2 regions of the Brevundimonas sp. NPDC055311 genome follow, and region 1 is predicted to be linked to the other one. Evidence: riboswitches for the same ligand, from Rfam matches in the RefSeq annotation. Region 1 holds a riboswitch; the other holds the start of a gene.
What was found. Region 1 has a riboswitch for glycine ahead of gcvT (glycine cleavage system aminomethyltransferase GcvT). Riboswitches for the same ligand answer to the same signal wherever they lie in the genome.
Positions count from the first base shown of each region.

Region 2: another riboswitch for glycine. It lies ahead of ACWIDZ_RS11380 (TonB-dependent receptor domain-containing protein); the one in region 1 lies ahead of gcvT (glycine cleavage system aminomethyltransferase GcvT).

Region 1 covers NZ_JBSHMV010000002.1:809,919-814,562, reverse strand. The annotation lists gene ACWIDZ_RS09710 (adenosine deaminase) at 1-325, shown strand, start outside; gene pncA (bifunctional nicotinamidase/pyrazinamidase) at 497-1,129, opposite strand; gene ACWIDZ_RS09700 (class 1 fructose-bisphosphatase) at 1,134-2,102, opposite strand; glycine riboswitch at 2,218-2,314, shown strand; gene gcvT (glycine cleavage system aminomethyltransferase GcvT) at 2,475-3,584, shown strand; gene gcvH (glycine cleavage system protein GcvH) at 3,718-4,083, shown strand; gene gcvPA (aminomethyl-transferring glycine dehydrogenase subunit GcvPA) at 4,202-4,644, shown strand, end outside.
Region 2 covers NZ_JBSHMV010000003.1:76,477-81,120, reverse strand. The annotation lists gene ACWIDZ_RS11380 (TonB-dependent receptor domain-containing protein) at 1-2,441, opposite strand, end outside; glycine riboswitch at 2,593-2,673, opposite strand; glycine riboswitch at 2,678-2,762, opposite strand; gene ACWIDZ_RS11375 (ABC transporter substrate-binding protein) at 2,982-4,055, opposite strand; gene ACWIDZ_RS11370 (response regulator) at 4,076-4,644, shown strand, end outside.

The DNA of each region.
Region 1 (4,644 bases):
CCTGATCGCCCGTCTGGCCGCCGAGCAGATGACGCTGACCGTCTGCCCCCTGTCGAACCTGAAGCTGCGCGTGGTCAGGGATCTGAAGGACCACCCGGTCCCCGAGATGCTGCGTCGGGGCCTGCACGTCACCCTGAACTCGGACGATCCGTCCTATTTCGGCGGCTATGTGAACGCGAACTATATCGAACTGGCCAAGGCGGTCGGCCTCACACGCGAACAGGTCGTGCAACTGGCGAAGAACAGCTTCGAGGGCAGCTTCCTCAGCGACGCCGACAAGGCCGCACGGATCGCCGAGGTCGAGGCCTACGCGGCGGCGAACTGAGCCCTACCTTCGTCATCCTCCGGCGAGCGGAGCGAGACCGGGGGACCCAGCGGCGCACGTGAGCGCGAAACAACCACGCGCTGGTGCTCGCGGCGAAGATCGCCTTCGGCGCCGCTGGGTCCCCCGGTCTGCACCGCTGCGCGGCTTGCCGGAGGATGACGAAGGGAGTGGTCAGCCGAGGAGCGACGCCGCCTCGATCTCCGCCACGCCCAGCGTCGCAAACCCGGCCTTGGCCGCCGTCGCCGTGTCCGGGGCGATGGCGCGACAGGCGTCTTCGATGACCACGGCCTCAAAGCCCTCGCGCACCGCGTCCTCGGCGGTGAAGCGCACGCAGTAGTCATAGGCCAGGCCGCACAGGAAGATGCGCTTCACCCCCAGATCGCGCAGCAGGCCCGCCAGACCCGTCGCCGTCCTGTGGTCGTTCTCATAGAAGCCGGAATAGGAATCGACCGCCGGGTTGTAGCCCTTGCGGACCACGGCCAGCGCCTTGGTCACGGCAGGCGCCGCGTCGGGGTGGAAATCCGCCCCCGGCGTGCCCTGCACGCAATGATCCGGCCACAGCATCTGGGGGCCATAGGCCACCTCGATCTGCGTGAAGGGCGCCGCGCCCGCGTGGTTGGAGGCGAAGCTGATCTGGTCCGGCGTGTGCCAGTCCTGGGTGGCGACGACGGTGGCGAACCGCTCGGCCAGCCGATTGATCAGGGGCATGATCGCCGCCCCGCCCTGAACCGCCAGGGCGCCGCCCTCGCAGAAATCGTTCTGGGCGTCGATGACAAGGAGCGCATCTGTGGCGGCGATCTGCATGGCGTCAGGCCGCCGCGATCTGGTCGACTTCGTTGGCCGAGCCGAGGACGACCGGCACCCGTTGGTGCAGCTCGGTCGGGGTCACGTCCATGATGGCCTGTTTGCCGTCGGTGGTGGATTTGCCGCCCGCCTGTTCGACCAGGAAGGACATGGGGTTGCCCTCATACATCAGGCGCAGCTTGCCCGGCTTGTTCGGCTCGCGCTTGTCCCACGGATAGAGGAAGACGCCGCCGCGCATCAGGATGCGGTGCACGTCAGCCACCATGGCGGCGACCCAGCGCATGTTGAAGTTCTTGCCGCGCGGGCCGTCGGCGCCCTTCAGGCAGCCGTCGACATAGCGCTGGACGCTCTCGGCCCAGTGGCGCTGGTTCGACATGTTGATGGCGAACTCTTTCGTATCGGCCGGAATGCGCACGTTCTCATGCGTCATCAGCCACCGGCCGTCCGGCGCCAGGGTGAAGCCCGCCACGCCTTTGCCCGTCGTCAGCACCAGCATGGCCTGACCGGCGTAGACGGCATAAAGCGCCGCGACCTGATGGCGGCCCGATTGCAGGAAGTCGGCCTCGCTCGGCTGGACCGACGGCGCCTTCAGCACCGAGACGATGGTGCCGACCGGCGCATTGATGTCGATATTGGACGAGCCGTCCAGCGGATCGAACAGCACCAGATATTCGCCCGCCGCGTTCGCCGAGGGCTGCATCGCAGCCTTTTCCTCGGACGCCACCCCCGCCACGGCCGGGCAGGCCAGCAGGGCCTCGGTCAGCAGATCGTCGGCGATGACGTCCAGCTTCTTCTGCTCTTCGTCCTGCACATTGACGGCGCCCGACGCGCCCAGGGCGCCGACCAGGGCGCCGCCCGCCACCACCTGGCGGATCTCGACGCAGGCGGCGGCCGCCGTAGTCAGCGTCTCGACCAGACCCTGCGGCAGGTCGAGGGAAGCGAGGTGGGCGGCGAGATCGGTGCGGGCGGTCATGACGTCCTTCAAATCCTGTGGGCGAAGCGCGGTTCCGCCCCCTCATGGCCCTTAGGATCGACGGCGGCAAGTCCGGCGCCGCTTGACTCTGCGCCGGAGTCGAGGCCTTAGGTCGAACGCTCTCGCGGGAGAGATCGGGTCCGTTCGCGGCGCCCGGAGCCGAAGGCGCAACCGCCCCGGAAACGCTCAGGCAAAAGGACCGCGAAAGCGCACGGACGCTGGAAAGTCGCCGAAGGACGGAGGGTCCCGACGCGCGCCGACGGAGCAAGGCCGAACCTTTTCGGGAACGGTCGGAATCTCTCAGGCTTCAGGACAGCGGGGGCGCAACGACGGCGAAGCTATCGCCGCAACCTGCGACCCGGAGGCGACGCCATGAGCGATCAGGCCCTTAAGACTACCCCCCTCAACGCCGCGCACCGCGCGCTTGGCGCCCGCATGGTCGGCTTCGGCGGCTATGACATGCCGGTCCAGTATGAAGGCGTGCTGGCCGAGCACCGCTGGACCCGCGAGCACGCCGGCCTGTTCGATGTCTCCCACATGGGCCAGGCGCGCATCACCGGCGCCGACGCCATCGCGCAGTTCGAGCGCTTCGTCCCCGGCGACTATGCGATCGTGAAGCCCGGCAAGCAGAAATACACCCTGCTGCTGAACGAACAGGGCGGCGTCATGGACGATCTGATGGCGGGCAAGCCTTTCGAGGACGGCCTCTACATCGTCGTCAACGCGGGCAACAAGGATGCGGACTTCGCCTTCCTGAACGCCCATCTGTCGGGCGACGCCAAGCTGGAGGTGCTGGACCGCGCCCTGCTGGCCATCCAGGGGCCTGAAGCGGCCGAGGTCATGGCCGCCCATTCGGCGGAACTGGCCGACATGGGCTTCATGGACTGCCGCGCTATCCGCCTGTTCGACGAGGACTGCATCGTCTCGCGCTCGGGCTATACCGGTGAGGACGGCTATGAGATTTCAGTTCCGGCCGCCGCCGCAGAGCGCGTGTGGGGCCTGCTGCTGTCGGACGCGCGGGTGAAGCCGGTCGGCCTGGGCGCGCGCGACTCCTTGCGTCTGGAAGCCGGTCTGCCGCTGCACGGCCACGATGTCGACGCAACGATCACCCCGGTCGAGGCGGGGCTGACCTTCGCCCTGTCCAAGTCGCGCAAGGAACGCGCCGACTTCGCCGGCGCCGAGACCATTCTGAAACAACTGGCCGACGGCCCGGCCCGCGTCCGCGTCGGCCTGCACGTCAAGGAAGGCGCTCCCGCCCGCGAAGGCGCCGAGATCGCCGACATGGACGGCGCCGTGATCGGCAAGGTCACCTCGGGCGGCCCCTCGCCGACGCTGGGACACAACATCGCCATGGGCTATGTGCCGCCGGCCTTCGCCGAGCTGGGCGCGGAACTGAAGGTTCTGGTGCGCGGCCGCCCGGCCGCCGCCGAAGTCGTCGCCACGCCTTTCGTGGCGACCCGCTACTACCGCAAGCCGAAATAAGACCGTCACCCTCGGGCTTGACCCGAGGGCCGGGCGGCCCGCCGCTCGACGCTGGAAGTTCTAGACCAACCGCCCGCTCCAGGGCTCGATCCTCGGGTCAAGCCCGAGGATGACGACAAAAGGGAAGACCAAGATGAAGTTCACCAAGGATCACGAATGGGTTCGCCTCGACGGCGACGTCGCAACGGTCGGCATCTCCAAGCACGCCGCTGACGCCCTGGGCGACGTGGTGTTCGTCGAGACGCCGGAAGCCGGCAAGACCGTCTCGGTCGGCGACAGCTTCGCCGTCGTGGAATCGGTCAAGGCCGCCTCGGACGTCTACGCCCCCATCGCGGGCAAAGTGATCGAGGGCAACGCCGCCCTGGCCGACGCCCCGGAAACCGTCAACGCCGATCCCGAAGGCGAAGGCTGGTTCGCCAAGATCAAGGTGTCCGACGCCTCGGTGCTGGACGGCCTGATGGATCAGGCCGCCTACGACGCCTACCTGACCACCCTCTAAAGGTCTCCCCTCTCCGCTCATCCCCGCGGAAGCGGGGACCCAGTTCCTTGGGGTCAAGCAGCGGTGTTTGAAGCTTAAACCTGGGTCCCCGCTTCCGCGGGGATGAGCGGAATATAGAATGCGCTACCTCCCCCTGACGCCCGACGACCGTGAGGCCATGCTGGCCGCCATCGGCGCCAAATCCATCGACGACCTGTTCATCGACGTGCCGCAGGCCGCGCGCCGCGACGGCTTCGTAGACCTGCCCCGCGTGGCGGGCGAGCTGGAGGTCGAACGCGCCCTCTCGGCCATGGCGAGCAAGAACGCCACGGCGGGCGCCGTGCCCTTCTTCTGCGGCGCCGGGGCCTATAAGCACCACGTCCCGGCCACGGTGGACCATGTGATCCAGCGGTCGGAGTTCCTGACCAGCTACACCCCCTATCAGCCGGAAATCGCCCAAGGGACCCTGCAGTACCTGTACGAGTTCCAGACCCAGGTCGCGAACCTGACCGGCATGGAAGTCGCCAACGCCTCCCTCTATGACGGCTCGACCGCCATGGCCGAGGGCGTGCTGATGGCCAC
Region 2 (4,644 bases), on a different contig from region 1:
TGGTTGTTCACGATCTTGATCGTGCTGTTGTAGTCGCCGGCCGAGATGTAGCGGGCGCGCAGGTTCGCCCCGAACACATCCCCCTTCCAGCCCAGCGAGCCGTTCAGACGCCATTCCGGCACGCCCAGGCCGAAGGAGTAGCCCTGAGACTTGACGTACTGGATCTCGCTGACGCCGTCGTTGGTGGTCAGGCTGTTCACCCAGGTTCCGACCAGACGCGCCGTCACCCGACCCGACGCTTCAGGGAAGAAGCGGTCCAGCGGCGCCGCGTAGGAGATCTCGGCGTCCACGCCGTCGGTCTGGTACTCGGCCAGGTTCACATAGGTGGACATGGTGCGGACCAGGTCGCCCTGGGCGTTGCGTTCGATCTTGCTGCACAGGGCGGTGTTGCCGTTGAAGCAGCGGTTCACGAGGTCCTGCGGCGCGATGGTGGTGATCACGTCGTCGATCTTGATGTTGTAGTAGTCGAGCGACATGTTCAGGCCGGGGATCGACGGCGGCGCATAGGTGACGCCGATCGTCAGGGTGTCGGCCGTCTCTGGCGTCAGATCCGGATTGCCGCCGCCGTTGTTCAGCACATAGACGGTCTGGTTCTTGGCCGGATCGTTGATGTTGTTATAGCCGGTCGTCGTCTGGGTGTAGAGCTCCGACAGATTCGCCGAACGGATGTCGCGCGACTGGGTGATGCGGCCTCGGAAACCGGGGAAGAACTCATTGGTCGCCCCCACCTTCCAGGACCAGATCGAGCCGGTCGTGTCGTAATCGGAAATGCGCGCCGCCGCGTTGAACTCCAGATTGTTCAGAACGGGCAGGTCACGAACGACCGGGACCAGAACTTCGGCGAAGGCTTCCTTGACCGAGAACTCGCCCGACATGGCCGAGAAGCTGAAGGTCCGGAAAGCCTTGGCCGCGTCCAGTTCGCCGACGGTCTGGTCGATCGACTCCTTGCGCGCCTCGACGCCGAAGGCGACCGAGACATCACCGGCCGGCAGGGTGAAGGGCTCGCCGCGCAGACTGATCCCCCCGACATCCAGCTTGGTGGTCGAACGCTGCTGCGGCGTGCCGGTCACATAGTCCATGGCCGCCTGGCTGGGCGCGCCCAGACCGAACAGGTTTATCGGCACGCAGCCCGAGTTGGCGTTGGTCAGGGAGACGCGGCAGATCGCCTGCCCCGTCGCCGGATCCAGCACCGAGTCCACCGCCTGGGCGTATTCCGTCCTCAGCAGGAAGCCGGGAGTGTCGATGTTGTTCTCGAACTCTCCATGGCTGTAGTAGGCGCCCCAGCGCCAGGCGCCGCCGCCCAGTTCACCATCCAGCGCCAGGGTGGCCTGCGTCGTGACGCGTTCGAAGTCGATCCGCGGATAGGTCTCGGCGTTGAAGCGGCCCATCGTGAAGCTGGTCTCACCCGCCGCCGTCATGGCGTCACGCACCGCCGTCGGCAGAAAGGCGTTGTCGATGCTGATCTGCAGATCGCCGCGGTTATGGTCGCCGAACCAGATGTAGTCGTTCCACATCTTGGCGTGACGAATATCGGCGGTGAAACGCAGGGTGTCCGTCACGTCATAGGTGGCGCTGGCCATGGCGACGAAGCGCTGCTGGGGCGTGACCAGAGGGCTGAGATCGTCGTTGGACGGCCCTTCGCCGCCCACGGTCGACGTCCCGACCTGCTGGCCGAAATCGAAGTCGCGCAACGAACCGTCAGGATTGAAGGCCTTGCCCGACAGCACGCCCGACATGATCAGCCCCCCATAGGCGGCGTTGGCGAAGCCGACGTCCGGCACGGTGACGAAACGACCGGTGCCGTCATTGGTCGACACCTGCCCCCAGCGACCGATGCGCGGGCGTGAGGTCTTCGGCACCACGCCTTCATTGTCGAGGTATTCTGCGCCGATGACGAAGTGGCCCCGGCCCTCCAGGAAATCCGTCCCCCAGGCCGCCTCAAAACGCTTCTGCTCCGCGTCGTCGAAGGAGGAGATGCCGTATTCCGCGCCGATCTTGGCGCCGGTGAACCGACGATCGATACCGATGTTGACCACGCCCGCGACGGCGCCCGAGCCCCAAGCCGCTGAAGCGCCGCCAGTGACCACATCCGCGCTGCGCACCAGAATCGACGGAATGCTGTTCAGGTCATTCTCGCTCGACACACGGCGGCCGTCGATCAGCACCAGGGTGCGGCTGATGCCCAGGCCGCGCAGATCGACCGGCGCGTTGCCTGCGCCCGTGTTGGTGCCGGTGGTCTGCGGCGACGAAGTCGCGCGAAACTGCGGCATGTCGTTAAGGGCCGCTGCAATGTTCGGACGTGCGCCGACCGACAGATCTTCGGCCGTCAGACGCACGGTCGGCGTCGGCGCCTCGAACCCGGCGCGATCAATCCGCGAGGCGGTGACGACGATCTCATCGACCGCCGAGGGCCCTTCGTCCACAGGGACATCCTGGGCCATGGCGCCGCCGGCGCACGCGAGAAGCGCCAGGACGCTGCTGCATCCGGTCAAACGAGTATTGAATTTGGACAAGTCGAAGTTCCTCATGGCGACGGCGTCCCCTCCCAAGGACAAGAGACCAGCGGCGACTGACGCGCCTTTTGACCGCCCCCGCTGTCATCGGGCCTGAGAGTTTCGGGTCGCCCCTTGCTCCTTCGGCGAGGCGCACCCGAAGGCCGCCTTCTCTCCAGCGTTTCCCGCGCAGCACGGTCCTTTTGCCTGAGCGTTTCCGGGGCGGTTGCGCCTTCGGCGTCGGAGTTCGATCTCTCCCGCGCTGCAAAAACCAGTAGGAAACCGCCTCACAAAGCCTGTCAAATCGACATTTTTGGCAATTTTATTGCTTAGTTTGCATATACTACGCAAGCATACGCTAAGATTGTCCTTGCTCGACCTAATCGTGCGGCGAGGCGCGGGCCGCCTAGCGGCGCGGTGTCAGAAAGGTGACAGGAAGATGTCAGCAACCGCGCGCGAGAGTTATCCACAGGATTGCGCGATCGCCCATCATGGCGCGAAGGGATCGTCTGGCGCCTGTTCCGCTCCGACCATCGCTGTCCGCCACTGGGCGATCAAGCGCCGACGTCGTAACTGATCGAGGTTGGCCAGAAGACCAGGACCGACACGGATGGACCTCAGCCCGTGAGAAGCGGCGACATCCGCCATATCCACACGAACGGGGCCCGCGCCGGTCCGGCTGATGAGTTCCTGGCCTTCACGCGACAGAAGGAAGTCCAGAAACAGCCGCGCCGCCGCCGGGTGGCTGGCGTTGCGCGGAATAAAGGCGACGCGCGACACAGACAGTCGATAGTCCGACGGCACGATCACCGCCACCTCGTCATGATCCGCAGCAAAGCCGACCGCGAAGGAGCGATTGACGTTATAAGCGAACACCTTCCGGCCGTCGGCGATCTGGCCCAGCATTCTATGCCCCGATGTATCAAGGCGAGGCGCCGTACGGCCCAAGGCCTCCATCAACCGCCAAGCGTCTGGATAGGCCTGGATATCCGCAGACAACAACATCATGCCGACAGCGCTGCGCTCGACGTCATATAGGGTGGTCCGCCCGGCGAACACCTCGGGCTTCGTGCTCAGAAGACGCAGAAGCTCCGCGTGACTACGTGGCGCCGCGTCCGCAGGCAACAATCGACGGTTGTAGACGAAAACGATCGGGTCGGCGGTCAGGCCAAAGCCCTGACTCCGCCATATGGCGCCGTCGGGAAGACTGCGACGATGCGGTGAGCGATAGGTCTGGGCGTAGCCGTCATTGACCAGCTTGATCTGCTGATCCATCGCCGAGGACCAAACGAGATCGACCCCCGGTCGCCCTGCATCCGCCGTCGCCTTCACCTCCTCAGCGATCAGGGACGAGTTGCGATCCACGACCTGCACCTTGATCATCGGCCATCGGTCCTGAAAAGCGTCGATGACCGGCTGCATCATGCTGGTGTTCGTATAGACGACCAGGCACCCTTCGCGCTGCGCCCTCCAGCGGGTCAGCGGATCTGTGGCAGGCCCGTTCGGTTCGCGAACGCAGGTCGCGGTCGCCGCGACCGCCAGCACGACGAGAAGTCGTATCAAGCTCGCCGGCCAGTTCCACTTTGCGGCGCGCCGCTTTAGGTTCCGCAAAGTCACTCCCTCCCACCCAGCCGGTCGCCATGAAAATACTGGTCGTCGAAGATGACAAGGCGCTCAGGCATTCTCTCAAGGCCAGTCTGGAAGCCGCCGGCTTCACCGCCTGCTGCACCGAGTATGGCGCTGAAGCCCTGACCCTGGAGGCGAACGGGGGTTTCGACGCGGCCGTTCTGGACATCGGCCTGCCCGATATCGACGGCTTCGAGGTCTTGAGCGCGCTCCGACGCCGGGGCTCGACCACGCCCGTGCTGATGTTAACGGCGCGCGACGGGCTGACCGAGAGGGTGGCGGGATTGGATCTGGGGGCTGACGACTATCTGGTGAAACCCTTCGCCCCCGCCGAATTGGCGGCGCGGCTGCGGGCCATCGCACGCCGTCGCCAAGGACGAACCGCAGAGACCGTCATGATCGGCGCCATGACCTGTGACTGGGAAGCCGGACGCGTCATGGTCGGCGACCGCGACCTGGCCTTGCGTCCCCGCGAATGGGCGGCGTTGCGGGTATTGGCTTCCCGCGTCGGCCAGGTCGTGGACAG